Regions from separate parts of the Erwinia sp. L03-1 genome, predicted to be linked through region 3. Evidence: predicted binding sites of a transcription regulator. Region 3 holds the regulator's gene; each other region holds the start of a gene.
The links. Region 3 encodes Fur, which represses iron uptake genes when iron is present. Its sites were predicted from a motif close to ATAATAATGAGAACNACTATCAA; they were not measured.
Positions count from the first base shown of each region.

Region 1: the regulator Fur is predicted to act here: its motif matches at 1,378-1,400, upstream of feoA (ferrous iron transporter A).
Region 2: the regulator Fur is predicted to act here: its motif matches at 4,356-4,378, upstream of AC4PCC_RS22160 (TonB-dependent siderophore receptor).
Region 4: the regulator Fur is predicted to act here: its motif matches at 3,354-3,376, upstream of exbB (tol-pal system-associated acyl-CoA thioesterase).

Region 1 covers NZ_CM178762.1:308,571-316,646, forward strand. Annotated here, with positions in the region: partial or broken gene feoB (Fe(2+) transporter permease subunit FeoB) at 1-1,086, opposite strand, end outside; gene feoA (ferrous iron transporter A) at 1,100-1,324, opposite strand; gene AC4PCC_RS01325 (Tex family protein) at 1,473-3,794, opposite strand; gene AC4PCC_RS01330 (pyocin-S2/colicin E7-DNase domain-containing protein) at 4,099-4,206, shown strand; gene AC4PCC_RS01335 (bacteriocin immunity protein) at 4,220-4,477, shown strand; gene AC4PCC_RS01340 (S-type pyocin domain-containing protein) at 4,755-6,125, shown strand; gene AC4PCC_RS01345 (bacteriocin immunity protein) at 6,127-6,384, shown strand; gene AC4PCC_RS01350 (S-type pyocin domain-containing protein) at 6,662-7,948, shown strand; gene AC4PCC_RS01355 (colicin immunity domain-containing protein) at 7,945-8,076, shown strand, end outside.
Region 2 covers NZ_CM178762.1:4,834,355-4,842,430, reverse strand. Annotated here, with positions in the region: gene pstC (phosphate ABC transporter permease PstC) at 1-751, opposite strand, end outside; gene pstS (phosphate ABC transporter substrate-binding protein PstS) at 827-1,867, opposite strand; gene AC4PCC_RS22160 (TonB-dependent siderophore receptor) at 2,141-4,258, opposite strand; gene AC4PCC_RS22155 (MFS transporter) at 4,581-5,816, opposite strand; gene AC4PCC_RS22150 (GNAT family N-acetyltransferase) at 5,985-8,076, opposite strand, start outside.
Region 3 covers NZ_CM178762.1:3,162,037-3,170,112, forward strand. Annotated here, with positions in the region: gene AC4PCC_RS14565 (YbgA family protein) at 1-217, opposite strand, end outside; gene AC4PCC_RS14570 (YbfA family protein) at 336-542, opposite strand; gene kdpE (two-component system response regulator KdpE) at 874-1,557, shown strand; gene pgm (phosphoglucomutase (alpha-D-glucose-1,6-bisphosphate-dependent)) at 1,611-3,251, opposite strand; gene seqA (replication initiation negative regulator SeqA) at 3,283-3,825, opposite strand; gene ybfF (esterase) at 4,084-4,848, shown strand; gene ybfE (LexA regulated protein) at 4,996-5,277, shown strand; gene fldA (flavodoxin FldA) at 5,441-5,971, shown strand; gene fur (ferric iron uptake transcriptional regulator) at 6,346-6,789, shown strand; gene AC4PCC_RS14610 (beta-N-acetylhexosaminidase) at 6,851-8,076, opposite strand, start outside.
Region 4 covers NZ_CM178762.1:648,116-656,191, reverse strand. Annotated here, with positions in the region: gene AC4PCC_RS03025 (MFS transporter) at 1-875, shown strand, start outside; gene AC4PCC_RS03020 (hypothetical protein) at 1,486-1,761, shown strand; gene AC4PCC_RS03015 (hypothetical protein) at 1,765-1,992, shown strand; gene exbD (TonB system transport protein ExbD) at 2,123-2,545, opposite strand; gene exbB (tol-pal system-associated acyl-CoA thioesterase) at 2,551-3,285, opposite strand; gene metC (cystathionine beta-lyase) at 3,521-4,711, shown strand; gene AC4PCC_RS02995 (DedA family protein) at 4,827-5,486, shown strand; gene AC4PCC_RS02990 (AraC family transcriptional regulator) at 5,509-6,396, opposite strand; gene dkgA (2,5-didehydrogluconate reductase DkgA) at 6,638-7,462, shown strand; gene ftsP (cell division protein FtsP) at 7,519-8,076, opposite strand, start outside.

The DNA of each region.
Region 1 (8,076 bases), 2.0 Mb from region 3:
TTCCATCAGGGACAGGAACAGGTACATCAGGCCGATTTGCGGCACCAGCGGCATCACGGTATTGATGCCACCGCCAATGCCCTGTGCCAGGAACAGGGTCAGCGGCAGCGGGAAATGCAGCACTGCGCCGATCCACTGTATGCCATGAATAAAAATCGCCGCCGAGCCAATCTCAAATAGCGGCTGTAGCGCCCCGCCGAGATTAATGGCCAGAAAGAACATCAGGTACATCATCAGCAGAAATATGGGCAGTCCAAGCCAGCGATTAAGCACCAGGCTGTCGAGGCGGGCAGAGAGGCGGTCCGGCGTAGCCAGGTGCGTATCCGTTACGGTGCGGTAAACGGCCTCAATGGCCTGATAGCGGGCAGAGACAATCTTTAGCGGGGCATCGTCCAGATTAAGTGCATCAGGCGATCCTGCGGGTGTTGCCACCCGGGCCAGGCTGTAGACATCCCCTTCCAGCGCCTGGAGCGCCAGCCAGCGCTGCTGTACCGGGGGAAGGTTTTCCGGCATGGCGTCGCACAGCTGCCGGACGCGAGCCTCGACATCCGCGGGGTAGGGGATGTTAACGTTACCGATGGAGCGATGAGCGTCGTCAATGGCTTTTTTCAGCCTGTCGATGCCCGTTCCCCGGTTCGACACCATCGGGATCACCGGGCAGCCGAGCTGTTTTTCCAGCGCGGCAACGTCAGGCGCGATATGCTGATTTTCAGCAATATCCAGCATATTCAGCGCAACGATGCAGGGTACCCCCAGTTCCTGAAGCTGGAGGGTAAGGTACAGATTGCGCTCAAGATTGCTGGCATCCACGACGTTGATGACCAGGTCAGCTTCGCCGCTCAGCATATAGCGACAGGCGATCTGCTCGTCAGGCGAGGCCTGTTCCGATACCGTCGTCAGGGAATAGGTGCCGGGCAGGTCAATCAGCCGCACCTTGTGCTGAGCGGTGGTAAAGGTGCCTTCCTTGCGTTCAACCGTTACCCCAGCCCAGTTCCCGACCCGCTGCCGCGCGCCGGTGAGCTGGTTAAACAGCGTGGTTTTACCGGCGTTAGGGTTGCCAATCAGCCCGATGGTATACGTTTTCATCCTTACCTCCGCCTCAGTTCAGGGATTCAAGGCGAAGAAACGCCAGATCTTTTTTACGCAGCATCAGGCTGACGCGGCGCGTTTCGATTTGCACCGGGTCGCCAAAGGGCGCTACGCGCTTTACCTGGAAGGTCGCGCCGGGCAGCAGGCCGTGTGACAGCAGCTTCTGGCGAAACGCGGTATTGATGGTGGGCGAGAAACTAACGATTTTGTAGTGCTGCAAGGGTACAACAGGCATATTTTTACCCCGTGGCGCGGAAAATTGCCGCATCGTGATAATTGAGGGGGGTAATTATAATGAGAATTATTCTCGTCGGTATTGACGCAAAACAATTTTCAGGGGAGTGGGAAGGGCGGATACGGCGATCCGCCCTGGGGTAATGCCGTTATTTTTTGCCGAACGCTGCCGCCAGCGCATCGCCCATAGCGCTATTGCCGGCGGGCTGTGCCGGACGCGGACGGGATTTCGCCGTCGGACGGCCTGCATCACGGTTGTTGCTGGCCGGACTGCGGCGCGGTGAAGCGGCTTCACCCGGCTGTTCGTCCAGACGCATGGTCAGCGCGATGCGCTTGCGCTGCAGGTCAACCTCCATCACCTTGACCTTAACGATATCCCCCGCTTTCACCACCTTATGCGGATCGTCGACAAACTTATCGGAGAGGGAGGAGATATGTACCAGCCCGTCCTGATGAACGCCGATATCGACAAAGGCACCGAAGTTAGTCACGTTGGTAACCGCCCCTTCCAGCACCATACCCGGCTGCAGGTCGTTCATGGTATCCACGCCCTCAGCGAACTGCGCCGTCTTAAACTCCGGACGGGGGTCGCGGCCGGGTTTTTCCAGTTCCCGGATAATATCGCTGACGGTCGGCACGCCGAACCGCTCATCGGTAAAGTCCACCGCGCGCAGGGTGCGCAGCGCCGTCGGATTACCCATCAGCACATCCAGCGACTGTTCGGTGGCGGCCAGAATGCGCTGCACGACCGGGTAAGCCTCCGGGTGAACCGTTGAGGCATCCAGCGGGTTTTTACCCTGGCTGATGCGCAGAAAGCCAGCGCACTGTTCAAAGGCTTTTGGCCCCAGACGGCTCACCTTCAGCAGCTGCTGGCGGTCCTGAAAGCGACCATTCTCATCACGCCAGCTGACGATATTCTGTGCCATCATTTTGCTCAGCCCGGCCACGCGGGTCAGCAGCGGCACCGAGGCGGTATTCAGATCCACGCCGACGCCGTTTACGCAGTCTTCCACGACCGCATCCAGCTTTTTCGCCAGCTGGCTCTGGCTGACGTCGTGTTGATATTGGCCCACGCCGATCGATTTCGGGTCGATCTTCACCAGTTCAGCGAGAGGATCCTGCAGGCGGCGCGCGATGGAGACGGCCCCGCGGATCGAGACGTCCAGATCCGGGAACTCCAGCGCAGCCAGCTCGGAGGCGGAATAGACGGATGCGCCCGCTTCGCTGACGATCACCTTCTGCGCCTGAACCTGGGGGAATTGCTTCTGGACGTCGATAAAGAAGCGTTCGGTTTCACGTGAGGCGGTGCCGTTGCCAATCGCCACCAGCTCCACCTGATGTCGGGTGCAGAGTGCGGCCACCGCGGCGGCCGCTTTCGCCGCCTGCCCGGTATGCGGGTAAATGGTGTCGGTGGCAACCACCTTGCCGGTGGCGTCAACGACCGCAACTTTTACGCCGGTACGCAGTCCAGGATCCAGGCCCATGGTCGCCCGCATCCCGGCGGGTGCCGCCATAAGCAGGTCGTGCATATTGCGGGCAAAAACGTTGATTGCCTCATCTTCAGCGCGCTCGCGTACCGTGCCCATTAGCTCGGTTTCCAGGTGCAGAAGCACCTTAATACGCCACGTCCAGCTGACCACGGCCTTTCGCCAGGCGTCCGCTGGGGCGTTATTCAGCCGCAGGCCAAGGTGGTCGATAATAATCTGCTCGCCGTGGCTTTCGCGCGGCGGCTCGTCAAACTGTGGGTCCGGATTAAGCGATAGCTGCAATATGCCTTCATTGCGGCCGCGAAACATCGCCAGCGCACGATGGGATGGCACGGATGCCAGTGCTTCATGGTGATCAAAGTAGTCGCGGAACTTCGCGCCCTCTTCCTCTTTGCCTTCCGTCACGCGCGAGACCAGGTGGGCATTCTTCCACAGCCAGGCACGTACCTGAGCCAGCAGCGTGGCGTCTTCTGCAAAGCGCTCCATCAGAATGTAGCGGGCGCCGTCCAGCGCGGCTTTGGTATCGGCAACGCCCTTATCGGCATCTACGAAGCGGGCGGCCAGCGTCTCCGGGAGGTGAGATGGATCCTGCCACAGCGTCTCGGCCAGGGGTTCCAGACCGGCCTCAATGGCGATCATTCCACGCGTACGGCGCTTTGGCTTATAGGGCAGGTAGAGGTCTTCGAGTTCGGTTTTGCTCAGGGTGTTGCTGATGGCGTTAGCAAGCTCGTCGGTCAGCTTGCCCTGGTCGCCGATGGATTTGAGAATCGCCTGGCGGCGCTCGGACAGCTCGCGCAGATAGCCCAGCCGGGTTTCCAGCTGGCGTAGCTGGGTATCATCCAGGCCACCGGTCACCTCCTTACGATAGCGTGCGATAAACGGCACGGTGTTCCCTTCATCCAGCAGACGAACAGCGGCATCAACCTGCTCTGTCCGTGCCTGGAGTTCATTTGCAATTATGCGGCTCAGTGATTCTTTCATCATCGGTTACTTTGTGGCTTAAGAGTCAGCGGACAGTTATACGGATTGCGGGCAAAAATTGCCAGCGGCGGGGCGGTAAATCCACGTCATTAGGAATTGTTCACATCAGTCATGCGGCGGGGGTCGAAATCTGTGATATCACGGCGGGAAAAATTAATTTCTGGTTGTTACAGTAACGTATGAAACAAAACCTGTTCCCCCCGGTTTGTTTCAGCGTGAGCCGTCACTGGCGTAGTAAAAGTCGCAGACGGGGTTAAATAAAAAGCAATCGGAACAGGATTTTAATTATAAGAAGGGCGCGGGACGAATTCGATTCGAGTTACACCATGTCAAATTTATTAAGGATAACGGTGCAATATATGACATAGATAATATTCGAGTGATGACCCCTAAACGTCATATTGAAATCCATTAAGAGGATAATTGAGATGGAAAAGAAAACGATTTCTGATTATACCGATGCCGAGTTTTTATATTTTGTCAGAAAAATTTGTAATGCAGACTATGAAACAGAGGCTGAGCATACAAAGGCTGTTCTTGAATTCGAACGTTTGACCGAACATCCTCATCGCAATGGTCTTATTTATCATCCCATGTACGATCAGGATGACAGCCCTGAAGGTATTGTAAAAGAGGTCAGGGAATGGCGGGCTAAAAATGGTAAGCCTGGATTTAAACAAGGTTAATGTGTGGCTTAAGAGTCAGCGGACAGTTATACGGATTGCGGGCAAAAATTGCCAGCGGCGGGGCGGTAAATCCACGTCATTAGGAATTGTTCACATCAGTCATGCGGCGGGGGTCGAAATCTGTGATATCACGGCGGGAAAAATTAATTTCTTGTTGTTACAGTAACGTATGAAACAAAACCTGTTCTCCCCGGTTTGTTTCAGCGTGAGCCGTCACCGGCGTAGTAAAAGCGTCGGCCGGATTAAATAAAAAGTACCCTGGAAAAGGAACTTAAGGATGAGTAAAAAGGAAGGAAACCCGCGCTCGCGGGACATTACCCCCATTTATCTGGGCGACGGAAAGTTTCAGTTTAAGGGCCCCCAGAAAGCCTGCTATTTGACATTAATGAATGGCGGAAGCTGGGCATGGGTTATGGACAGAGGTGACGGGGGCATTGCGTTTTGCATGCCTTTGTCAGACAGGGAAATTAAGCTCGCCCTGGCCATGTTGGGCGTTTCAGAGTCCCCCCGGTATACCCCGGAAACGGTTAAAGCGGCCGAAGCGTCTCTGACTGCTGCTGGCGCGCTGGCGCTGGCGCGAGCCCCGGGCGCGGTACAGCTGGCAATCGCCGGAGAAGGGGTGATGGGTGCTGCCAGTTCCTTGCTGGCCGCGTTAGGCCGGGCCGCCTCGGCTGTGGCCGCAGGCGCGGCAGGCGGCATTGCGATTGCCGCCATTTTCCATTCTCCGGAGGTGGGGGCTGGCAGCGACAGAGTGCCGGGGCGTGATGTCGCTGCGATGTTCGCAATGCCTGCCAGCACTCTGTTACCTAACAGGAAAGGGCTGGAGCCGGGCGTACGGACGGCAGACCTGGCGGTACGCGCTTCGCTGGTGATGAGCAACGGTGAGCTGGCGTTAAAACTGCTGAAAACCGGAGAGGGTGGATTACCGTCGGCGGTACCGGTCCTGACGGCGGTGCGGGATGCAGCGACAGGGCTGGATATGATCACTCTGCCTGCGGTAGCGGGCCAGCCACCGCGGACCATTTTGATCAACCCGGCTCCCGGGCCATCTGCGCCGTCAAATACCGGTAATTCGGCTCCGTCAGTCCCGGTAACGCCGGTGCATACCGGGACAGTGATAAAACCGGTTGGGACGATTCAGATCACCACCACGCCAGTGGCCGATCCGGGCGGGATGCAGGATTTTGTTTACTGGCAGCCGGACGCCAGCGGCAGCGGCGTGCAGCCGGTGTATGTGGTACTTAGCAATCCCCGAAATAGATTGGGTAAGGTCAGTGGTAAAGGTGAACCGGTTGGCGGAGACTGGCTTACTAATGCTGGTAAAGATCTTGGTGCTCCTATCCCGAGCCAGATCGCGGACAAATTACAAGGAAGGGAATTTGCGAATTTTGATGCGTTTCGTGAGGCTTTTTGGAAGGATGTGGGCAGAGATCCTGTATTGATTAAACAGTTCAGGGAAAATAATAAACGAAACTTAATGAAAGGTTACTCTCCTTTCCCTATTCCATCTGAACAAGTCGGGGGACGAATTCGATTCGAGTTACACCATGTCAAATTTATTAAGGATAACGGTGCAATATATGACATAGATAATATTCGAGTGATGACCCCTAAACGTCATATTGAAATCCATAAAGAGGATAATTGAGATGGAAAAGAAAACGATTTCTGATTATACCGATGCCGAGTTTTTATATTTTGTCAGAAAAATTTGTAATGCAGACTATGAAACAGAGGCTGAGCATACAAAGGCTGTTCTTGAATTCGAACGTTTGACCGAACATCCTCATCGCAATGGTCTTATTTATCATCCCATGTACGATCAGGATGACAGCCCTGAAGGTATTGTAAAAGAGGTCAGGGAATGGCGGGCTAAAAATGGTAAGCCTGGATTTAAACAAGGTTAATGTGTGGCTTAAGAGTCAGCGGACAGTTATACGGATTGCGGGCAAAAATTGCCAGCGGCGGGGCGGTAAATCCACGTCATTAGGAATTGTTCACATCAGTCATGCGGCGGGGGTCGAAATCTGTGATATCACGGCGGGAAAAATTAATTTCTTGTTGTTACAGTAACGTATGAAACAAAACCTGTTCTCCCCGGTTTGTTTCAGCGTGAGCCGTCACCGGCGTAGTAAAAGCGTCGGCCGGATTAAATAAAAAGTACCCTGGAAAAGGAACTTAAGGATGAGTAAAAAGGAAGGAAACCCGCGCTCGCGGGACATTACCCCCATTTATCTGGGCGACGGAAAGTTTCAGTTTAAGGGCCCCCAGAAAGCCTGCTATTTGACATTAATGAATGGCGGAAGCTGGGCATGGGTTATGGACAGAGGTGACGGGGGCATTGCGTTTTGCATGCCTTTGTCAGACAGGGAAATTAAGCTCGCCCTGGCCATGTTGGGCGTTTCAGAGTCCCCCCGGTATACCCCGGAAACGGTTAAAGCGGCCGAAGCGTCTCTGACTGCTGCTGGCGCGCTGGCGCTGGCGCGAGCCCCGGGCGCGGTACAGCTGGCAATCGCCGGAGAAGGGGTGATGGGTGCTGCCAGTTCCTTGCTGGCCGCGTTAGGCCGGGCCGCCTCGGCTGTGGCCGCAGGCGCGGCAGGCGGCATTGCGATTGCCGCCATTTTCCATTCTCCGGAGGTGGGGGCTGGCAGCGACAGAGTGCCGGGGCGTGATGTCGCTGCGATGTTCGCAATGCCTGCCAGCACTCTGTTACCTAACAGGAAAGGGCTGGAGCCGGGCGTACGGACGGCAGACCTGGCGGTACGCGCTTCGCTGGTGATGAGCAACGGTGAGCTGGCGTTAAAACTGCTGAAAACCGGAGAGGGTGGATTACCGTCGGCGGTACCGGTCCTGACGGCGGTGCGGGATGCAGCGACAGGGCTGGATATGATCACTCTGCCTGCGGTAGCGGGCCAGCCACCGCGGACCATTTTGATCAACCCGGCTCCCGGGCCATCTGCGCCGTCAAATACCGGTAATTCGGCTCCGTCAGTCCCGGTAACGCCGGTGCATACCGGAACAGTGATAAAACCGGTTGGGACGATTCAGATCACCACCACGCCAGTGGCCGATCCGGGCGGGATGCAGGATTTTGTTTACTGGCAGCTGGACGCCAGCGGCAGCGGCGTGCAGCCGGTGTATGTTGTACTGACGGACCCTCTGGATTCAGGGCGTTACACCCGCAGGCAGCTTGACAAGAAATATAAGCATGCCGGGAAGTTTGGAATTACCGACACGCGAAAAAATAGCACCACGCTGACGCAGTTTCGCGATGCAATAGAGGCGCACCTGAAGGATAAGGACACCATTGAGCGGGGGAGATACGGACGGGTGAAAGGCTCCCGGGTATATTTTAACCCCGGAACGATGAATGTTGTCGTCCTTACAATAGAGGGTGGTTTCCTGAGTGGCTGGAAAATTGACCCGAAAAAAGACAACGGCAGGATCTATTTAGAAACGGAGGTTTTATGAGCACAATTAAGCTGGTCGAGCTGGGAAGAGACTTCCTCAGCAACAGGATTAGTGCTGAACAGTTTTGCGAAGATATCGTTATCGAACGGGACAGGTTATGGGGAGTGAGAGAGCCGGATAAGGCGGTA
Region 2 (8,076 bases), 1.7 Mb from region 3:
TGCCAATGATAAAGGTCACCGCCATGGTTTCACCGAGCGCGCGTCCGAGGCCAAGCATCACCCCGCCGATCACGCCGTTTTTAGTAAACGGCAGCACCACGCGCCAGATAACCTCCCAGGTGGTACAGCCAATGCCGTAGGCAGACTCTTTCATCATCACCGGCGTCTGTTCGAAGACGTCGCGCATGACCGATGCGATATAGGGAATGATCATAATGGCGAGAATAATCCCGGCGGCCAGAATGCCGATGCCGAAGGCCGGACCGGAGAAGAGTGCGCCGACGATGGGGATATTCGCCATCAGATCGCCGAGCGGCGTCTGGAACCAGGTGGCAAACAGCGGAGCAAAGATAAACAGGCCCCACATGCCATAGACGATGCTCGGGATCGCGGCCAGCAGTTCAATGGCCACGCCGAGCGGACGGCGCAGCCAGTTAGGCGCCAGCTCGGTCAGGAACAGGGCGATACCGAAGCTGACCGGTACGGCAATGATCAGCGCAATAAGTGAAGTGACGACGGTGCCATAAATCGGCACCAGCGCACCAAACTGTTCGTTGGGCGCATCCCAGGTTTTGGTCCATAAAAAGGCGAAGCCAAACTTCTGGATACTCGGCCAGGAGGAGATAATAAGCGAGACGATAATGCCGCCCAGCAGCAACAGTACAATCAGCGCCGCCAGCTTAACCAGCGCGCTGAAGATAATATCGCCCCGCCTGCCGGGAGGCCTGAATGTCGGCGTGGTTGCAGCCATAGCGTTCTCAGTAAGTGAAGTGTAGGGGCGGCCCAGGGCTCGCCCCATACCGGGGTCAGTCAGCGAGCCCCTTGATTAAAAGAGGGCCTTGCCTGAGCTGTCTTTAACGTCGGTTTTCCATGCGGCGCGGATCTGCTTAACCACCGCATCCGGCAGCGGCGCATAGTCGAGGCTGGTGGTGGTTTTGCTGCCGTTTTTGTAGGCCCAGTCGAAGAATTTCAGCACGGCTGCGCCCTTGTCGGCGCTATCCTGCACTTGATGCAGCAAAATGAAGGTGGTGGAGGTAATCGGCCAGGCATTTTCGCCCTTCTGAAACGTCAGATCCTGAGCAAAAGAGCGCTGCCAGTCTGCGCCTTTCGCCGCATTGCTGAAGCTCTGCTCACCGGGTTCAACCGCTTTGCCATCGGCATCCAGCAGTTTGGTCCAGGCCAGGCCGTTTTGTTTCGCATAGGCATACTCGACGTAGCCAATTGAGCCTGGCAGCCGCTGAACAAAGGCAGCAACGCCGTCGTTACCCTTACCGCCCAGGCCAACCGGCCAGTTTACGGTATTCCCCTTGCCCACTTTGCTGTTCCAGTCGCTGTTCACCTTTGCCAGGTAGCTGGTGAAGACGAACGAGGTGCCGGAGCCGTCGGCGCGGCGCACCACGTTGATGTTGCTGTCGGGCAGCTTAACGCCGGGGTTCAGGCGGCTAATAGCCGGGTCATTCCACTTTTTAACGTTGCCCAGGTAGATATCGCCGACGGTTTTCCCGTCCAGCGTCAGCTGGCCGGATTTCACGCCAGGCAGATTAACGGCCAAAACCACGCCGCCAATCACGGTCGGAAACTGGAACAGGCCATTTTTTTGCAGTTCGTCGTCTTTCATTGGGGCATCAGACGCGCCAAAGTCGACGGTTTTCGCGATTATTTGCTTTACACCGCCGGAGGATCCGATGCCCTGATAGTTAACCTGCGCACCCGTCGCCGTGTTGTACTCTGCGGCCCATTTGTTATAAACCGGTGCCGGGAAGGTGCCGCCCGCGCCGGTCAGATTGGTGGCCGCCATGACGGAAAGAGTGCTGAGTGAAAGGGTTACTGCGACGAATTGCGTCAGGGTTTTGCGTACCAGTGTCATATTCCCTCCGGGGGATTAAAAGTCAGACTACACGCGGTCTTAATCTCAGTATTTTTTGCTGCTGGAGGGAAAATAGGACATTTTGATGACAGTGACATGTACGCAATATGACAGTTTTATGACATGGAAAGTGACTGGCTGCCGGGCATAAAAAAACTCAGCGCAGGGTTATCCCACGCTGAGTTCTCGGGCCGACTGAGGCGTTACGCTGAATTATTGCGCGTATTACCGCAGCACATACCCCGGCACGCTATCTGGAACAGCGACGTCGCATCAGAAGTCGTAGCCGACGGTCGCCATAATAGTCCGCTCAGCGCCCCAGTAGCAGTAACCGGTACCGTAACAGGCCGAGACGTAGTCACGATCGGTCAGGTTATTGGCATTAACCTGCACAAAGGCACCTTTCAGGCTGCTGTTCCAGGCGCCCAGATCGGCACGCACTGATGCGTCAAACAGCGTGACGGAGGGCAGCCGCGTGGTATTTTCGTTATCCGCCCACTGCTTGCCGATATAGCGCACGCCCGCACCGACGCTCAGTCCATAGTCAAACTGGTATTTAGCCCAGGCCGACGCCATGGAGTTTGGCGTCACGTAAGGGGTATGTCCGTCGTTGCCGTCCACCGAGTCCTTATAGCGCACGTGGTTCACCGTATAGCTGGCAAGGGTGCTCAGGCGCGGCGTGAGCTGGTTGTGTGCTTCCAGCTCCAGCCCCTGTGAATGCACTTTTCCTGCCGGATCATAGTAGGAGCCTACCACCACGCGGTTGCCGACATCCTTCTGCGTTAAATCATAAACGGCGATGGAGTAGAGATCGGAAGTACCCACCGGCTGATACTTCACACCGGCCTCATACTGCTCAGAGGTCGTTGGCTTGAGCAGGTTACCGTCCCGACCAGAGAGGGACTGCGGCGTAATGGCCTGGCTGTAGCTGGCGTAAGGCGAAATGCCGTTATCGAAGGCATAGAGCAGGGCCGCGCGACCGCCAATATGGTCATCCTGACGACGGTATTTGCTGTCGTAAGCATAGTTTTCCGTCTGCGAGACGATGCGATCGTAGCGGCCGGACAGGTCCAGATGCCACTTATCCCACACCATCTCATCCTGCAGATAGACCCCGGTCTGGTAGTAGCGGCGCTGCGACTTGCTGAAGGTGTAGTCCGGGTTAAGGCCCACAGCCTGACCGGTAACGGCATTCAGCTGGCTGGCATAGCCGCTGGCGTCGCTCAGATCATTTTTATACTGATGATATTCAGCGCCCAGCACCACCTTGTGGTCAACCTCGCCGGTGGCAAAATCTGCTTCCAGCTGGTTGTCGATGGCAAAGGCGTCCAGCGAGGAACGGGAGCCGGAGTAGTAGCGATTCAGCAGGTCAGGATTGGCGGTGTCCCAGCCAATCTGATACACCTGATCGAGATCGACGTTTGAGTGCGAGTAGCTGGCATTCGAGCGGAATGCCCAGGTATCGTTAAAGCGATGCGCGAATTCGGCGCTGTAGATTTGCTCATTGCGCTTGAACTGATCCAGCGAACTGTCGCCGTCATAGAAGCCGGTACTCAGCTTACGGCCATTATGTTCGGTGATGCTGCCGTCACCCGGCACCGCGCTGTGATAGCCGCCGGAGGGGTCTTTTTGCAGATAGGCGCGCAGCAGCAGTGAGGTATCTTCATCCGGCTGCCACAGCAGAGACGGGGAGATAGCATATTTCTCTTCGCGGGTATGGTCATACTGGGTATCGCTGTTGCGGGTGATACCCGTCAGGCGAAACGCCCACTGATCGTTAATCGCGTCGGTGTAATCAAAGGCCGCGCCGTTAGTGCTGTTGGTGCCGGTGAACAGGCGGAAATGGCCCTGCGGGGAGAACTGCGGGCGCTTAGAGGTTTCCATCACCAGCCCGCCCGGCACGGTCTGACCGTAGAGTGCGGAGGAAGGACCTTTGATGACGTCGATACGCTCAAGGAACCAGGGATCGACCTGTAGCACGTTGTAGCTGCCGGGATCGCTCATCAGGCGCAGGCCATCCAGGAAGATGTTGTCCACGTCGCCGCCGTGGAAGCCGCGCAGCGAAACCGTATCGTAGCGCGTGGCCGCCCCTGCGAAGTTGGTGAAGGCCCCGGCGGTATAGTTCAGCGCCTGGTTGACGTCCATCGCGCCCTGATCTTCCATCTGCTGGCGGGTCACCACGGACACAGACTGGCCGGTAGTTATCAGTGGGCGATCGGTTTTGGTGGCGCCGCTGCTGGTTTTCGCCGTATAGCCTTCGGTCGGAGAAGTAGCCGTTTCTACAGGCTCTGCGGTAACGACCAGGGTATCGGCGGCCCAGGTGAGAGCGGGTGTGCAAAGTGCGACAGAACAGAGCAGAACGGAACGCTTCAGGATAAAAGGCATTCTCATTATCAATCCCTTAAATAAGTAGGCTTATCGCTCCCGTCTCGCAGGAGTGAAGTAGAAAGACGCGCGTTATAGAGATGTAAGAATATGTGTAATCTCAATGAGAATTATTATCTTTCCTATTCAGCTTTTCAAGCGTTGATTTTTCTTATCTTTTCTCATTGAAAGTGTAGGGATATAAATGCTTTCCCTTTTACAGATATAACCTCATCTCGGTGTCAGGCACCATTCCACCGCCGACGCCGCCGTATGAAAGGCGCGGTAATCATCGCCCGCACGGATGATCCCTGCGTCCAGGGCCAGCTTTTCAGCATGGGCAAAATTGTTACGTCACCGGCATAGCCAGGCTGCGGCGCTGGCGCTCGCGCAGAAATGCCCGTACCAGCCAGAGCCAGAGCAGGCCGCAGACCAGATTAAACAGGCTGAACCACGCGCTGCCTCCGCTGAAGTAAGCCGCTTTAGCAGCCTCAATCCCCAGCGCAAAGACCACGATGCTCGCCATCCCTAACATCGCCGCCACGCTGCCTTTTCCGGCGCTGCTGGAAAACAGCGTCAGCCGGTAAAGCCCGGCATTAACCAGCCCGGTGCCAAAGCCGTAGAGGCTCAGTCCGGCGGTCAGCCACAAATAGCTGTGCGTATTGATGGCGGTGCTGATGGCCGCGATTGCCAGGCCAGCAAGGATCGGCCAGGCCCCCAGCCGCAGCGGCTGCTCAATGGGGAGGCGGCTGGCGAGGCGACCCAGCGTCAGGTTACCGGCGATCATCGCCACGAAGACCGGCAGCTGGAGCAGCGCGTAATCCATCCGGCTTAGCCCTTCGTCATGCATCAGGATAACCGGCGACAGCGCGACCCAGGCGAGGCAGGGAATGGTCACCAGGCCAATCGCCAGCGAACCGCCCATCACCTGGCGGTTCTTCAGCAGCGCGTAATAACCTGCTGCGAGCGATTTGACCGACAGCGAGGTATTTCTGTCGCCCGACGTTTCAGGCATGGTTCGCCACAGACCTATCAGCGCCACGGCGGTCACGCCGCCGAATAGCCAGAACATGGTGCGCCAGTCGCTGAACGAGAGAAACGCCGCCCCGGCCAGCGGGCCTGCCAGGGGTGCCAGCAGCGCCACGTTGGCCATCAGCGCCATGATCTTCACGCTGAGCGATTCGTCGAATGCCTCCTGAATGGTGGCGTAGCCCACCGCCCCGATAAAACAGAGGCTTATCCCCTGCAGAAAGCGCAGCAGAACAAACTGCTCGATGCTTTGTACCCAGTGGGTTGCCATGCAGGTGAGCATGAAAAAGGCGACCCCGGAGAGCAGCACCGGACGGCGGCCCAACCTGTCAGAAAGCGGCCCGAGCAGCCACTGGAGAACAATACCGCCAATCAGGTAGGCCGTCAGCGAAGCGGAGACCCATTCCGGCCCGACGTGAAACTCGCTGGTGACCAGCAGCATACCAGGCTGGATCATGTCGTGCGCGATATAGGTGGCAAACTCGAACAGCACCAGCGACAGTGGAAAAATCAAATGTCGGCGGGTCAGGCGCGACACGGGTGTAAAAAGAGACATTGCGGTTCCTTCCCCAAAACAGAATGATAAAAACGCGGCCGCCGAAGCGACCGCGCCAACATACACCACTTTTTTAGCGGGCAGAGGAAAATATCTGCACAGCGGGGCGTAATACCCCGCCACGTTATTGCCTGCCCGGCTACGCCGTGCACGCTTTTGAACGGCAGGTTAGCGCCAGCGGGCAATCGGGTTATCCAGCGTCCCGGCAAACTTCAGGTTTTCCGCCGGGTCGGTCAGGTTAATCATCTGCTGATTGTTCGCCAGCTGCAGGCGGTTCAGGCAGGAGCGGGTGAAGGCCGGGGCGAACAGGTCATAACGGGCAAACTTACTGGCAAACTGCGGATGCGCCTGCTGATACTCTTTCACGCAGTCGGCAACGGCCTGCCAGAACTTCTCTTCCGACAGCGTGCCGGACTGGTGCAGGACGGCGCTGATAAAGCGGAAAATGCAGTCGAAAACGTCAGTAAATATCGACAGCAGCTTGAGGTTTTCCGGCACGTCCACCGCCAGGCGCTGGACCTTCTCAGGCAGTACCGCATCCGGGTTCATGACGGCGATCTCTTCACCGATATCCTTCATATAGGCGCTAACGGGGACGTTATTTTCCAGCAGCAGGATCAGGTTTTCCCCGTGAGGCATAAAGACCAGATCATACTGATAGAAGCAGTGCAGCAGCGGGCTGAGGTAGCAGGTCAGATAGCGCGCCACCCAGCGTTCTGCTGACAGACCGGAATCGGCGATCAGCGCGGGCAGCAGCGGCTGCTGGTGTTGATCAACGTGCAGGAAGGAGGCCATGGTCATCAGCCGCTGGCCCGGTTGCAGATCGGCGACCGGGTTGTCCCGCCACAGGGCTGCGAACATTTTCTTATAGGCCGAGTCACCCTTAATGGCGCTTTCGTAGTAGCGATTGTGGTAACCCACGGCCGCGACCTCGCGCAGTATGCGGAAGTCACAGCGCTGTAGCCACGCATCCTTCGCCACCAGTGCTTCCAGCCATTCATTGATCGCCGGCGTGGTAGCCATATAGTAAGGCGACAGGCCGCGCATAAAGCCCATATTGAGCACCGATAACGCGGTTTTCACATAGCGTTTAGTGGGCTGACTGCGGTTAAAGAAGGTGCGAATGGATTGCTGAGCCTGGTACTGGTCATCGCCGGTGCCGAGGTAAACAATATCATGACTGGCAATATCCGCAGCAAAGACGGTCAGCAGTTTGTTCTGCCACTGCCAGGGGTGAACCGGCATAAAAATATAGTCATCGACCGGCAGCGCTTTCTCCGTCAGCAGCGCGTTGAAATGGTCCAGGGTTGACTCCCCCAGCTCGTCGCGCATGAGCTGCTCGTATTCCAGCGTGCTGATGCTGGAAAAGTGCGCGTTGCGCAGATGCACGGCAACCCAGACGAGGTTAACTGGCGTGGCGGCTTCCGGCGCGAACGCCAGGTAGTCGCGAGCATCAAAGCCAATGCGACCATTGTTAGCAACAAAACAGGGATGGCCTTCGGTCATGGCGGCCTCAACGGCCTGAAAATCCGCTTTGACCAGCGCCTGGCTGTCCGGGTTGTTCTTCTGCAACTTGTAGACGCTGCTGCACAGCGTGCTGCTGATCTCTTCCATGTAGGTCGCCAGTAGCGCCTGCGGAATGTTTATCTGCTCATTGAATTCGACAATGAACTGCAGGGCATCCAGCGTCAGAGGATGGCCGTTCTCCTGTTTGATCAGCGAATCCGCCTCAATTTCCCAGTGATCCAGCGCCAGGCGGTGTGCTTTGAACAGGTATTGCGCTTCGCCACCCGGCACGGCGAGCACGTAACGCCCCTCGCTGGCTTCGACTGGCGTCACGATTTTTTCATGGGCAAATTCGGCAATCGCTTTGCGGATAAGCAGACGGTTAGCCTGCGCCCAGTTGTCACCTGACAGATGGGTTCCGGTCAGTAACGGCGTGATGGTATTCATATTCAGCGATTCCCTCATTAAGGCATGTTGATAATCTTCACGCTGGCAGAAGGCCAGCCAGGCGGTTTTGTGGCCCATATCAATGGTGTGCTGGTAGCGAAAACCCGCGCGCTTGTTGAGTGGATGAATTTTGTTATTGCGTACGTCCGGCTCGACGACCACGCGGCCTACCCCGGGCTGGCTGAACATGTAGTCCATCACCACGGTGAAAACCTGCCAGCTGAACTGCTTAACCGGCCTGCTGGCGGGCGCAATCAGGATATGCATCCCGTAATCATCGGGCTGTGCAGAGTAGAACTTGCCGACC
Region 3 (8,076 bases):
TGAATGCCAGCTCCGTTTTACTCTCCGCGGTATCGATCAGCCGCAGCGCCGGGCGGGGAGCAGGCAGACCAATGGCCATTTCCGGGCAGGCCGGCTCGTAATGAATATAGGGAGCGAGTTCATCCGTAGCGAAGGTGCATCGCTTATGTCCGCCGTCAAAACGGACTTTGTCGCCCAGCAGACAGGCACTGATGCCAACAGGAATTTTCTCGCTCATAGTTGTACAACCTCTAACTTCTTGTAGAAGTTTAAGTGTAGCCCAGTTGTACCAGTAAAGGCGAGAATATTAAGAAAAACTGAATGAAGGGAAAAAAAACCCGCCGAAGCGGGTGAGATTAATAGAATTCGCAGCCAGCGGCTTCTGAGTTCGCCAGCCAGACCGGCTGGCTGCTGGTTTTAGACCAGACGCGATGGAGATAGCTGTAAAACCTCGGGCGGTCATGACGAAATAGCATGACCGGCAGTGCGATAAACCCAATGATAACCACCGCGATACGGCGCAGGATTATTCGATGTAAAGAGTAAGCGTGATAGAGCAGCATAAGCCCTCCCGACAGGCCAGCAAAATAAGAGAAGATTTGCCGAAAATAATACGCGTTATAGTGTAATTTTTCATCTCATCTGACCACTTTCAGCGATAAATCCTCTCTTTTATCCTCTCTGAACCGTAATAAAGTTACATTAAGGTTAATTAGCTACATCCTATTAACTTTAATTTAACTTAAAGACCATAATCCATTATTTTCGGCAGTATGACGTGCCGCGTCTGCCTTTACGGGCATCTGTGCAGCGCCGGGAATAATTTGGTAGATTGAGAGCTATAGCTAAGCCGCAGAATGTTGGCATACGAATGTATTTATTGAGCGAGACAGCGTGACCACGATCCTGATTATTGAAGATGAAAAAGAGATCCGCCGCTTCTTACGCCTCGCGCTGGAGGGTGAAGACCTGCGCGTTTACGATGCCGATACGCTCCAGCGTGGCCTGATTGAAGCGGCCACCCGCAAACCCGACCTGGTTATTCTCGACCTTGGTTTACCTGACGGTGATGGCGGAGAGTTTATTCGTGAGTTTCGCCAGTGGAGCGCCTCCCCGATCGTGGTGCTCTCTGCCCGCAGTAATGAACAGGACAAAATCGACGCGCTGGATGCGGGTGCTAATGATTTCCTGACTAAACCCTTTGGAGTGGGCGAGCTGATGGCAAGGGTACGGGTCGCACTGCGCTATCGCGCAGATCCGAGTCCGTCTGCACTCAGCCCGGAAGTGAGCTTTGGCGATGTCACGGTCAATATCGCCGATCGCCGGGTTACGCGGAACCAGCAGGATTTACACCTGACGCCGATTGAGTTTCGCCTGCTGGTGAGCCTGCTCAATCACGCCGGTAAAGTGATGACGCAGCGTCAGCTGCTGAATCAGGTATGGGGTCCGAATGCCGTGGAGCACAGTCATTATCTGCGCATCTATATGGGGCATTTACGCCAGAAGCTGGAAGCCGACCCGGCCAGGCCGCGCTATCTGATCACCGAAACCGGCATAGGCTACCGTTTTATGCCCTGAACGAAAAAAAGGCGCTACGAATAGCGCCTTTTTTGCGGTTCCACCCTGAATAATCAGGCGTTTTTCAGCACTTCACTGACAATCTCAACCGCTTCTTTTTCAATCTTCTCGCGATGCTCAGCACCGAGGAAGCTTTCACAGTAGATTTTGTACGCATCTTCCGTACCGGAAGGACGCGCAGCGAACCAGCCGTTCTCCGTCATCACTTTCAGACCACCAATTGACGCACCGTTGCCCGGCGCTGCCGTCAGGCGGGCGGTGATCGGGTCACCGGCCAGCGTATCGGCACTGACCATTTCAGGAGAAAGCTTCGACAGCGCCGCTTTTTGCGCCGACGTGGCGGATGCCTGCAGGCGATTGTAGCTGGGTGCGCCAAACCGCTGTGCCAGTTCGTCGTAATGCTGCTGCGGGTTTTTACCGGTTACCGCGGTAATTTCTGCCGCCAGCAGGCACATGATGATGCCATCTTTATCCGTTGACCACGGCGTACCGTCAAAGCGCAGGAAGGAGGCCCCTGCACTCTCTTCGCCGCCGAAGCCAAAGCTGCCGTCAAACAGTCCGTCGACGAACCATTTGAAGCCGACCGGCACTTCCACCAGCCTGCGGCCAATATCATTGACCACGCGGTCGATCATCGCGCTGGAGACCAGCGTTTTGCCGACGGCCACATCGCTGCCCCACTGAGGACGATGCTGAAACAGGTAATTAATCGCGACGGCCAGATAATGGTTCGGATTCATCAGCCCTGCAGGAGTAACAATGCCGTGGCGGTCATAATCAGGATCGTTGGCAAACGCCAGATCGAACTTATCACGTAGCGCCAGCAGGCCCGCCATCGCGCTTTCAGACGAGCAGTCCATGCGGATCACGCCATCTTTATCGAGATGCATAAAGCGGAAGGTCTGATCCACTGAATCATTCACGATGGTCAGATCCAGCTTGTAGAACTCGGCAATACGCTGCCAGTAAGCGATACCGGAGCCGCCCAGCGGGTCGACACCAATTTTCAGGCCTGCTTTCTGAATGGCCGGGATATCAATGATCTGTGCCAGACCTTCGATATAGGGCTGAATAAGGTCTTTTTCCTGCAGGTGCCCACTGGCCCATGCTTCATCCAGTGCGATACGCTTCACGCCTTTCAGTCCGTCCTGAATCAGCGCGTTGGCGCGGTCCTCAACGACTTTGGTAACGTTGGTATCGGCCGGTCCACCGTTCGGTGGATTGTATTTGATACCCCCATCTTCCGGCGGGTTGTGTGACGGCGTAATCACGATACCGTCTGCCTGTGCACCACCCGCTTTATTGTGCTCAAGAATGGCGTTAGAGATTGCAGGGGTTGGCGTATAACCATTATCCAGCTGCACGATAACGTCCACACCGTTAGCCGCCAGCACTTCCAGTACGGAAATGATGGCGGGTTCAGACAGCGCGTGGGTATCTTTCCCTACGTAGCAGGGACCGGTGATACCATTCTTTGTACGCTCTTCAGCAATCGCCTGCGCAATCGCCAGAATATGTGTTTCGTTAAAGCTCTGACGCCCTGCACTGCCGCGATGGCCTGAGGTACCAAATTTCACCGCATGTTCCGCATTGCCCGGGTTGGGTTGCAGGACATAATACTGTGAAGTCAATTGTGCAACGTTAATCAAATCGCTCTGCTGGGCCGGCTGCCCGGCACGGGGGTGATTAGCCATGGGCGCTTCTCCCTGATTATCAGGTTATCAGTTAGAGGGTGCCGCAAACTTTGTCGATCAGCTCCGCCGGGAACTGCATCGACTGCATGATATGTTCAATCATGCTGCGTTTACGACCTGTGTTAGTGTTGGTGATCACCCAATACGGCGTGCCCGGAATATGCTGCGGCTTGGTATGGGTGCCGTTCTGTACCAGGGTTTGTTGATTACCCGCAAAGTAGACGCGCGTACGACCGAGCAGTGACTCGGTGCCTGTAGCAAATGCTTTGGGATCAAGACTGTACAGCGTCGAAAGAATCAGCATAAAGCGATTTACCGCTTTTTTCTGATCGGCATACTCATCGGACAGCAGCAGCTCACGTACGGCACGGACGCGATCCTGAGGACGCGGTTGTACTTCCGCAGGTGCAGCACTTTTCGCCATCGCTGGCGGCGTTGCTGCGCCCTTTGGCAGCGGCTGACCGGCTGAGAATTTAAGCATACGCCGTAAAATGTCAGAGGCACTTTCACCAATATGCTGAGTGTGGCTGGCGATATAACGGTACAGCTCTTCGTCGACTTCGATAGTTTTCATCATGATCCAGTACGATTATTGCTTATAAGAGCCGCCCGGTGCCGTGTTACAGGGTTCGGTTACGCAGCACGGTTCACAGACCAGCTCTAACATGTGGATTATAAAGTTAAATCCTGCCAGGGTGTAGCGCCAGACCCCAATACAGGCAAAAGTCAGACTATGCCGCAAAAAGGTGGCCTGGAAGCCGTTTATCGTTTCGGCAGAAAAATGTGGATCCATGATACCCTAACCCCTCGTTTCAACTGTAAGAACTTTGCTATGAAATTGAATGTCCGCTTGCAAACCGAACAATCCGCTGCCGCGAATCTACCCACCGTACTGATCCACGGCCTGTTTGGCAGCCTGGATAACCTTGGCGTACTGGCCAGAAAGCTGAAGGAGACGCGTCCGGTGGTCCAGATTGACGTACGCAATCATGGTCTTTCCCCGCGATCGGATGAGATGAGCTATCCGGCGATGGCGCAGGACGTGCTGGAGACGCTTGATGAGCTGGGGATTGCGCGTTTTGACCTTGCAGGCCATTCGATGGGCGGAAAAATCGCCATGGCACTGACGGCGGCTGCGCCGGAGCGGGCAGGCAAGCTGGTGGTGATTGATATTGCGCCCGTCGCTTACCCTGAACGCCATCATGACGCCATTTTTGCCGCACTGAACGCCGTGACGGCAGCGGGAATAACCACCCGCAGCGAAGCCGCCGCGCTGATGCGCCAGACAATAGAGGAAGAAGGGGTGATTCAGTTTCTGCTGAAGTCCTTTCACGAGGGGAGCTGGCGCTTTAACGTCAGGGCGCTGGAGGCCCGGTACCCAGAGATCATCGACTGGCAGCCGATCCCCGCCTGGCCGCATCCGGCGCTTTTTATCCGCGGCGAACGCTCATCCTACCTTGACGACAGGTGGCGTGACGCCCTGCTGGCGCAGTTCCCCCAGGCACGCGCACATGTGATTGCCGGTGCCGGACACTGGGTACATGCAGAGAAACCTGATGCGGTTCTGCGCGCAATTAGCCGTTTTTATGCGCGTTAGAAACAAATGCTCCCTCAAATTGTTAAATCGTTGTCGTCTCGACTTTCACTGGGGTATGATGGCGCGCTAAAATTTTGTCGCGGGTGAAAATCCCTTTGGCAACATGGCTCAATCCATCAGAACTCCAGCCTTCAGTACCACGATTCTATGGCAAAAGAAAACACGGACCGCACCACGATCGATCTCTTTGCAGACGAACGCCGTCCGGGACGACCTAAAACTAATCCGCTGACGCGTGATGAGCAGCTGCGCATCAACAAACGCAATCAGCTTAAGCGTGATAAAGTGCGCGGGCTTAAGCGCGTCGAGCTGAAAATCAATAGCGATGCGGTTGATGCCCTTAATCACCTTGCTGACCAGCGTAATATGAGCCGCAGCGAGCTGATTGAAGAGATGGTGATGGCGCAGTTAGCCAGCCAGAACCCCTGAAGCGGTGGTTATTTCGCGGTCAGGGACAGCTGAGGGCACAGCACAATGCGACAAAAGCAGGAGGATTACTCGTTTATCCCCCTGTGGCTGTCTGCTATCATTGCCGTTATCTTTTTTAAGTTAGCCATCTCATATCATTAAGTTTCAAGAGGTTATTAAACTCATGGCAATCGTAGGCATTTTCTTTGGCAGCGATACGGGCAATACCGAAAATCTTGCAAAAGTGATTCAAAAGCAGCTTGGCACTGACGTTGCTGACGTTCACGATATCGCTAAAAGCAGCAAAGAAGATCTTGAAGCCTTTGATATTTTGCTGCTGGGTATTCCCACCTGGTACTACGGCGAAGCGCAGTGCGACTGGGACGACTTCTTTCCGACCCTGGAAGAGATCGACTTCAACGGCAAGCTGGTGGCGCTGTTTGGCTGTGGCGATCAGGAAGACTATGCCGAGTACTTCTGCGATGCCATGGGCACCATCCGCGACATCATTGAGCCCAGGGGCGCGGTGATTGTCGGGCACTGGCCAACGGCGGGTTACCATTTCGAGGCCTCCAAAGGGCTGGCGGATGACAACCATTTCCTCGGTCTGGCCATTGACGAAGACCGTCAGCCTGAGTTGACCCAGCAACGTACCGAACAATGGGTTAAACAGATTTTTGACGAGCTGCAGCTGAAAGAGATTCTTGAAGCCTGAGTGCAGCGGCCTGATGTGGGCGATGTCTCATATCGGGCCAGTGGTTTTACCTGTAGAAGTAATAGGTACATCTTTGTAATTTTCATCTGCAAATCTGTAAAATATCGCCATCGGTCACCTCACTTATTCAGCGTTCCTCGCTCAACGAGCGATAAGAGTGCTGAGCAAAATGTTAATCCCGTTTTTATTGGGCGTTTGCTTTCCTGGACGTATCGGGTTCTCAACTTTACATCCCACAGCGGTGCGCATCCCACTCGTGGTTTCCATTTTGAAGTATCAGTTCTATAATGAGACGCACCTAGCTTTCTGCGTCGACCGATGTTTAAGGCTTTTCAGCCACTTAGTGACTAGCAAAGTAACAGGACAATATCCGCATGACTGACAACAATACCGCATTAAAGAAGGCCGGCCTGAAAGTCACGCTTCCCCGACTGAAAATTCTGGAAGTGCTTCAGGTACCAGAGAGCCATCACGTCAGTGCGGAAGATTTATATAAACGCCTGATTGATATGGGCGAAGAGATTGGGCTGGCAACGGTCTACCGCGTACTCAACCAGTTTGATGATGCAGGGATTGTAACGCGTCATAACTTTGAAGGCGGCAAGTCCGTATTCGAACTGACCCAGCAGCAGCATCACGATCACCTGATCTGTCTGGACTGCGGAAAAGTGATTGAATTCAGCGATGAGTCTATCGAGACACGTCAGCGTGATATCGCTACCCGCCACGGTATTAAACTCAGCAACCACAGTCTTTATCTTTACGGCCACTGCACCACAGGTGACTGCCGTGAAGACGAAACGCTTCACGACAAATAATCTTCCGCGTTGCCCAACATAAAAAACCGGTGATCATCACCGGCTTTTTTTTACGCTTTTTTCAGACTTCCTCCACCCTGCTGTAGCGCTTGCCGTCGGCGCTGACCGCGCGCACCAGGACGTTACCCTCCTCCTCAACTTGCGGTTTAGCCGTGGCCTCATAGCGCTGCCAGCTTCTGCCTGCATCAACGCTGTACTCAATGGCGATGCCAGGCAGCGCGATATTCGCCTCCAGCATTCCGCCAATAATACGCGCGCCCGGTACCGGGATGCGGTACTCAATTCCCCGACGATCCAGCTTCGACAGCTCGCGTTGACCCAGCAGGTTGGCAAAACGCTGCCACTCTTTCAACTGAGCCTTACTATCGACAAAATGCGTCTCGCCCCGGGTAAAGGCTTTTCCTGGCTGGTAATCCTGCTCCCAGCCCGCGCGGTGCCATGCTCGCTCGGCCACGGCCAGCAGACGCGGAAACATCATATATTCCATCTGTCCGTCAGTGCGTACCGTCTCGCTCCACAGCTGGGCAGAGAGTCCGGTGGCGCCAGGCCAGGGCTTGTCGGATTTTGCCGTAAATGTTTTACCATCGCGATCAAACGACATTTCTGCGTTCTGCGGCAGGTTATCCGGCACAAAGCTAAACATTTTGCGCTCGTCGCTGAAACGGGTTCCCCAATAGTAGCCCCGCTCAAGCGGATTAACTTCGTTGGGGAAATCGAGATAGACGTAGTCCGGGTTGGAGACGATCACCTCGTAGCCCTTGTTGGCCCAGTCGTTAGCGCTGTCATACCCTCCCCAGTAAAGCGTATCCCAGAAATTCACCGCCACGCGCTTCGTGGCGAAGGCACCCGCATTTTCAGCATCCTTCAGGCCATCCTGCCACGCCTGCATTTTCTCGATGCCGTGCGCATCGACCTGCTTGCTAACTTCCCGCGCAAAATAGCTCGGAAGGTGATCAAGGTCAGCTATTTTTCCCGCTTTGATCATCGCCTGACAGACGGAAGATTTTGCCCAGGGTTTATCTTCCTGGCGCATATCCAGCCTGCCTTTACCTTCTTCGGGCTTCGTCTTATCGGTATAGCCTGCGCCAAGACGAATATTTTTCGCTTCATCACCGCCAAAATGCCAGGCCTTCATTGGCTGTCCCGCCGCCAGATGCATCGCCTGGATTTCACTAATCACCTTGTCGGTAAAGCGCAGCGAGGATGTCAGGCAGGGATTGAGATAGCTGGTACGATCGTAAAGCTGGACGGAGGTGGTATTGGAGTCGTCGGTGGGATCCACCAGCC
Region 4 (8,076 bases), 2.3 Mb from region 3:
CTAAGCGCAAGGGTTTCTTTGTCAGCTGGCAGTCGGGCAGCCAGCAGGTGGCAGTTATATTTGCCGCACTGCTTGGGCTGGGACTGAATCATTTACTGGAAAAGGATCAGGTCACCGACTGGGGCTGGCGTATTCCGTTTGTGATTGGCTGTATGATCGTGCCGTTTTTGTTTTGGATCCGCCGTATGCTGGAGGAAACCGAGGAGTTCAGCCAGCGCAAGGTACACCCTTCGATGAAGCAGATTGTCAGGTCGGTAGCCAGTAACTGGCCGCTGGTGCTGGCGGGGATGTTGATGGTGGTGACCACCACGGTGATGTTTTATATGATCACCGCTTTTACGCCGACGTTTGGCAAAACGGTGCTGATGATGAGCGATAAACAGAGCTTTTTTGTCACGCTGTGCGTAGGGCTGTCTAACCTGATATGGCTGCCCATTATGGGCTCGGTTTCCGACCGTTATGGCCGCCGCCCGCTGCTGATTCTGTTTAGCGTGCTGATGATCGCCACTGCCTGGCCGGTTCTGCACTGGCTGGTGGGGTCACCAACGTTTGCGCATCTGCTGGAAGCCGAGCTGTGGCTCTCCTTTCTTTATGCCAGCTATAACGGCGCAATGGTGGTGTATCTGGCGGAGATTATGCCCGCCGAGGTGCGTGCCACGGGCTTTTCACTGGCTTACAGTCTCGCTACCGCGCTGTTCGGCGGCTTCACCCCGGCAATCTGCAGTTATCTGATTCACTCGACAGGCGATAAGGCGATGCCCGGCGTCTGGCTAACCATTGCCGCCGTTTGTGGCCTGCTTGGCACCATGATTATTAAGCGTCTGGTCCGTCAGTATCAGATTAAGAATACGGCGGCTCCGCTGGCTCAGGTTTAAGTTCGGGCAGTGAATGGGGCATGATGCCTGGTGGTGTCTGCATATGGTGCGCGGCGCTACAAGAGCTGGAGGTGTCGCCTGGGGGGGGGCCCGGCGCTACAAAAGCCTGGGGTGTCGCCTGGGGGGGGGGCCCGGCGCTACAAAAGCCTGGGATGTCGCCTACGGGTGGGGCCCGGCGCTACAAAAGCCTGGGGTGTCGCCTACGGGTGGGGCCCGGTGCTACAAAAGCTGGAGGTGTCGCCTACGGGTGGGGCCCGGTGCTACAAAAGCTGGAGGTGTCGCCTACGGGTGGGGCCCGGTGCCTGGCGGTCCTCGCGCCGCGCGTGGCGCGGTCCCTTCGCTCCGCTCGTCGACCTTTCGGACCGGGCATGACGGGACATCCCTGTCCCGGCATGCCCTTGTGCCAGCATCCCTGCTGGCCCATCCGGGTCTTCCTTACTGCACTCAGCGCTGCGGAATGCCTGTCACCGGGCCCCACCCGCCTGCTTATTGTATTGTGCTGACTGCGGGTAAAAGCAACTCAAAAGCCTGAGAGGTGGACAATCCCTGCGGTTGACGGGCAATCCGCAGCGCTGCGGCGAAGACGGAGGGCCAGGCGAGGGCAGCAGGGATGCTGCACTCAGGGAGCGGCGGGCAGGGACGCCCGCTCGCGACCGGGCCGTCCGGCCCGGAGTCGGAGCCAAAGGCACCACGCGGAGCGTGGCGTGAGGACGCCCGGCAAACGCTGGGATTGTCCACCGGGATTGCAGGTATTACAGCCTGTACGACCGGCCTGCCAACAGGCAGGGTATCGGAATGCCTGTCACCAGGCCCCACCCGTCTGCTTATTGTATTGTGCTGGCTGTGGGTTAAAGGCGGTTTCACTAAAAGCAATTCAGGCGCCTGAGAGGTGGACAATCCCTGCGATTGTCGGGCAATCCGCAGCGCTGCGGCGAAGACGGAGGGCCAGGCGAGAGCAGCAGGGATGCTGCTCTCAGGGAGCGGCGGGCAGGGACGCCCGCTCGCGACCGGGCCGTCCGGCCTGGCGTCGGAGCCAAAGGCACCACGCAGAGCGTGGCGTGAGGACGCCCGGCAAACGCTGGGATTGTCCACCGGCGTCGCAGGTATTACAACCTAACCTGGCAACCTGGCAACCTGGCAACCTGGCAACCTGGCAACCTGGCAACCTGGCAACAGGATGCCGAAATACCTGACACCGGGCAATAGTCCCTACTCCTTTAACGCCCGCTCGCGACCAGTCCAGTCAGCTACTTCGCGGTGGTTTCCATACCCATCAGGCCAATCTTCAAATAACCCGCCTGACGCAGCTTATCCATAACCCCCATCAGCGTGGCATAATCCACCGACTTATCGGCCTGGAAGAAAATGGTGGTTTCTTTATTACCCGCCGTCTGATCGTTCAGGGCATTAACCAGCGTCTCGTCTGTCACCGCATTATTGCCAATAAACAACTGCCTATCGGCCTTAATCGAAAGATAAACGGGCTTATCGGGACGTGGCTGCGGCGTACTGGTAGAAGCAGGCAGGTTAACGCGGACGTCAACTGTCGCCAGCGGCGCGGCGACCATAAAGATGATCAGCAGCACCAGCATCACGTCGATAAACGGCGTGACGTTAATCTCATGCATTTCGCCGTTGCTTTCGTGATCTTCATTCAATCGCATCGCCATCGTACTTAGCCCACCCGCAGTTTGTGAGCGGCGGCGTGGCGCGGTGAATCATTGCTGGCCGCCAGATCCAGATCGCGGCTTTGCAGCAGCAGGATCTGCGCCGCAACGTCGCCCATTGATGCCTTGTAATTAGCGATCATGCGGGCAAAAACGTTATAGATGACCACGGCCGGGATTGCCGCAATCAAACCCACGGCGGTGGCCAGCAGCGCTTCCGCGATACCCGGCGCGACGACCGCCAGATTGGTGGTCTGCGTCTGTGCAATGCCGATAAAGCTGTTCATGATTCCCCACACGGTGCCGAACAGGCCGACAAAGGGGGCAATTGAGCCTACCGTCGCCAGGAATCCGTTACCCCGGCCTGCATGGCGGCTGAAGAATGCGACGCGGCGCTCCAGTCGGAAGGCGGTGCGCTCTTTGATACCATCATTGTCGTCAGAGCCCTGCGAAAGCTGTAGCTCATCTTCCGCTTCTTTCAGCAGCAGCGCCGTCAGGCTGGCCGCATTAAAGGTTGCGCAGGTCTTCGAGGCCTCGGGTAGCGAGCGCGCCTCAGCCAGTGACTGCTGCTCACGCTTCAGACGACGCTTTGCGGAACTCAGTTCTGCGCTTTTGCTGAAAAATATTGCCCAGGTGACGACCGATGCCAGCAGCAGTCCGATCATTACCACTTTAACCACGATGTCTGCATGATGGTACATGCCCCACACGGAAAGATCCGTCTGCATCAAATCATTCGTCACGCTGTCTCTCCAACGGAAATCAACTAAAAGCAAAAAACCAGTCAGGATCATACCAAATCAATGCTGAATTGATAGTGGTTATCATTAGTATTTACATCTACCCGCTTTATTCCCGCATTTATCAGCGCTTTTCTGGCTTCAGACTGAAACTTTGTCATACAGCGCATTGCTCAATTTCGTCATCAGGCGCGCCGTGTTAACGTTAGAAATCAACCTTTCTCAGACTGGGCAATTGATGAGCAGAAAAAAAATCGAAACCACGCTGATCGCCGCTGGCCGCAGCAAACGCTATACCCAGGGCGCCGTTAACAGCGTGATTCAACGGGCGTCATCACTGGTATTCGACAGCGTGGCAGAGAAAAAACGCGCCGCGGCAGGGCGCGCAGACCGTGATCTTTTCTATGGTCGTCGCGGCACGCTCACCCACTTCTCTCTTCAGGACGCCATGACCGAACTGGAAGGCGGCGCGGGCTGTGCGCTTTATCCCTGTGGAGCGGCGGCCGTCGCTAATGCCATCCTCGCTTTTGTTGCCGCTGGTGACAATGTGCTGATGGCGGGATCGGTGTATGAGCCCACTCAGGATTTTTGCAGCAAAATTCTCAGTAAAATGAATGTCTCAACCCAGTGGTTCGATCACAATATTGGCGATGAGATTGCAGAGTTAGTCCAGCCCAACACCAAAGTGGTCTTCCTGGAATCCCCGGCCTCCATCACCATGGAAGTTCAGGATATTCCTGCCATTGTCTCGGCGGTGCGCCGTGTGGCGCCGGACGCCGTCATCATGATCGACAATACCTGGGCCGCAGGGATCCTCTTTCCGGCGCTGGCCTTTGGCATTGATATCTCTATCCAGGCCGGTACCAAATACCTGATCGGCCATTCAGATGCCATGATCGGCACCGCGGTAGCAAATGAACGCTGCTGGCCCCAGCTGCGTGAGAACTCCTATCTGATGGGGCAGATGGTGGACGCGGATACCGCCTACATGGCAAGTCGCGGCCTGCGTACGCTCGCCGTGCGTCTGCGCCAGCATCAGGAGAGCGCTATCCACATCGCACAGTGGCTGGCGGCGCGTCCTGAAGTGGCGGTGGTGAATCACCCGGCGCTGCCTGAATGTCGGGGACACGCATTCTGGAAGCGTGACTTTACCGGCAGCAGCGGCCTGTTCTCCTTTGTGCTGAAAGAACGCCTGAGCGATGCGCAGCTTGCCCACTATCTGGATCACTTTGAGCATTTCAGTATGGCCTACTCATGGGGAGGCTATGAGTCGCTAATCCTCGCTAACCAGCCTGAGGAGCTGGAGGCAATACGTCCGGCGAAGGGCGTGGATTTTAGCGGAACGCTGGTGAGAGTGCATATCGGCCTGGAAAACGCAGACGATTTGATTGCCGATCTGGCCGCTGGCTTTGCCCGTCTTGAAGCCTGAGCAGGATGAATAAGTAAATAAAAACCAAACGACAGAGAGCAATGGGCATCGATCAAGGTTAACGAGCCGAATAACGCGTACAATTGACCAACTAACGTATTCACTGGGATATGAAATGGGTGTACTACACGAGATTGTGCGGGCATTGTGGCATCAGGATTTTGCTGCGCTCGCCAATCCGGATGTGATATGGATTGTCTACGGCATTATGTTTATCACTCTGCTGCTTGAAAACGGCCTGTTGCCCGCCTCTTTTCTGCCCGGTGACAGCCTGTTGCTGCTGGCCGGGGCCATGATTGCGAAAGGCGTTATGGCATTTATGCCGACGCTGCTGATCCTCACCCTTGCCGCCAGCCTCGGCTGCTGGCTGAGCTATCTTCAGGGCCGCTGGCTGGGGAATACCCGGCTGGTCAAAAGCTGGCTGATGCATTTGCCCGCGCAGTACCACCAGCGGGCGTGGAGTTTGTTTCATCGCCACGGCCTGATGGCGCTGCTGGTTGGGCGCTTTCTGGCGTTTGTTCGCACCATTCTGCCTACGATGGCGGGAATTTCCGGCCTGAAGAACAGCCGTTTCCAGCTGTTCAACTGGCTTAGCGGCCTGCTGTGGGTCACGATTCTGGTGTCGCTAGGCTACGCTATCAGTCAGGTTCCTTTTATTAAGCGCCATGAAGATCAGGTTATGGCGATCCTGATGATTCTGCCTCTGGTATTGTTGTGCGTAGGTCTGGTGGGTAGCATCACGCTGGTTATCAGGCGCAAAAAGTCCTCTCTGTAGGGCCGGTGTTCCGGCCCTCTTCTTATACCGTTTGCCGCATGCGCATCACTTCTTCCCCCGGCGTGACGCCAAAATAGCGTTTAAACTCACGAGAAAACTGTGATGCGCTTTCATAACCCACCCGCATTGCCGCCGTACTCGCTTTCAGCCCCTCCTGCAACATCATCATCCGCGCCTGATGCAGTCGGTAGCTTTTCAGGTACTGTAACGGCGAAGTGCTGGTGACCGCCTTAAAGTTATGATGAAACGCCGAGACGCTCATATTCACCTCTGCGGCCAGCTGATCCACGCTCATGTTATCCCGGTAGTTATGCTCAATCCGCCGCAGCGCGCGGGCTATCTGGCTGAACTGAGTCTGACGACTGACCTGCGCCAGCAGGGCACCCCCGCAGGGACCCAGCAGGACATAATAGAGAATTTCACGCACAATCTGTGGCCCGAGCACGCGGGCATCGCGCGGATTAGCCATGACGTCCAGCAGCCTCTCTGCGGCGCACAGCATCTCCCCGGTCAGGGATGCCGTATGTATTCCCCGCGTCTGCGGCGCGGGGTGAAAGCTGTCGTCATCGCCAATATCAATCAGCAGATCCTGTAAGCGGGTGGAATCCACATTGAGCAACATCCCCACCAGCGGCTCTTCCGCAGTCGCGAAGGTTTCGCACTCAAAGGGCAAGGTCACCGTCAGCATCAGGTATTTGGTGGCGTCATAGTGAAAAACGTGATTGCCCAGATAACCGGTTTTATGCCCCTGGAAAAGGATCACAATCCCCGATGAGTACATTACCGGGGTGCGTCCGCTCGGCCGGTCGACGTACAGCAGCTTGATGTCAGGCACCATTGACAGCGAAGGTGCCTCTTTCAGGGCAATGACCTGCTGAGCAAGTCGGGAGCACAGCGCATTACGATCCATAACCATTCTCACCCTCTTAAATTCCTTTTGACATGATGAACGCTTCTTTCATCTTTCTCCAGAGCCGTGGAGAATTGGGCAATCCTTTGGCAGGAATAAGCAGTGAATACGGTGAACGCATCCGGCATCAGGATGAAACACCCTGCACAAGAAGATTTCTCAAAGCGTGCGATAAACTCAGCTAAGCTTAGTGACACTAACCGGCAAAGCGTACCGGATAAAATGCGATAAAGGAGAGAACATGGCTGAACAACCTGTAATTAAACTCCACGACGGCAACATGATGCCGCAAATAGGTCTGGGCGTCTGGCAGGCCAGCATCGACGATGCACGTCAGGCAGCCGTCAAGGCGCTTGAGGTGGGCTATCGCGCTATCGACACCGCCGCTATCTATAAAAATGAAGAAGGGATTGGTCAGGCGCTGCAGGAAACTGACGTCGCGCGTGACGATATCTTTGTAACCACCAAGCTGTGGAATGACGACCAGCTGAATGCGGAACAGGCCATTGAAACCAGCCTGAAAAAGCTCCAGCTACAGAGCGTCGATCTCTACCTGATGCACTGGCCCTGCCCGGCGAAAGATAACTACGTTGAAGCATGGAAGGCGATGATTGAGCTACAGAAACAGGGCCTGACCAAAAGTATTGGCGTCTGTAACTTCCAGCAGGCCCACCTGAAACGCCTGCTGGACGAAACCGGCGTCAGCCCGGTCATCAATCAGATTGAGCTGCATCCGATGATGCAACAGCGCACGCTTCATGCCTGGAACGCAATGCATCAAATCCAGACCGAATCGTGGAGCCCGCTGGCGCAGGGGGGGAAAGGCGTATTCGATCAGGAGATCATCAAAAACCTGGCGAAAAAGTATGGCAAAACCCCCGCGCAGATCGTTATCCGCTGGCATCTGGACAGCGGTCTGGTGGTGATCCCGAAATCGGTCACGCCATCGCGTATTGAAGAGAACTTTAAGGTTTTCGACTTCCGTCTGGAAAAACCAGAAATTAGTGAGATCGCCACGCTGGACAGGGGCAATCGCCTGGGTCCGGATCCTGACGAGCTGAACTAAGCGATCCGTCTGCGCACGAACGGGCCTGATTAACGCCAGGCCCGTTTCCGCGGACGTTACCCCGCCGGCTGTACCAAAAGCTGACCCGCGCTACCCCGATCGGCCATTTCCAGCGTCTGGCTGTAATAGACAAAGGGGAAGTGATCGGAAGAGTACTGAACAAACGAAACGAACAGCTCAACGCTGCCGTCCACCCAGACGGTATCCTTCCAGCCGCGATCTTCAGCCATCGGCTGCGCGCCATTGACGTTTTTAATCAGAAACATCACGCCCTGAATATGGAACGACTGCGGCAGATCGGCATGAATGATCCAGCGTTCAAAGGTTCCCTGCTGCGCGCTGTTGTCGATCCGCGTCATATCCCAAAGCGCCCCATTAATACCGGCGATGCTGTCGCCCAGCGTGAACTCTCGCGTGCGGCTGACGCTGCCCTCAATGACCTGGTCGGCCAGTAAGCGCATCGGCAGGTTATCGGTCATCAGCGGCAGCAGCCCGGTTGGTCGGAGCGTCAGGATCAGGGTGGAGGTGAGAATGCTCGAAGGCTCAAACAGGCCGCGCAGGCGGTCCACCAGACCCGCAGGCATTCCAGCCGTCACGGAAACCTCATCACCCTT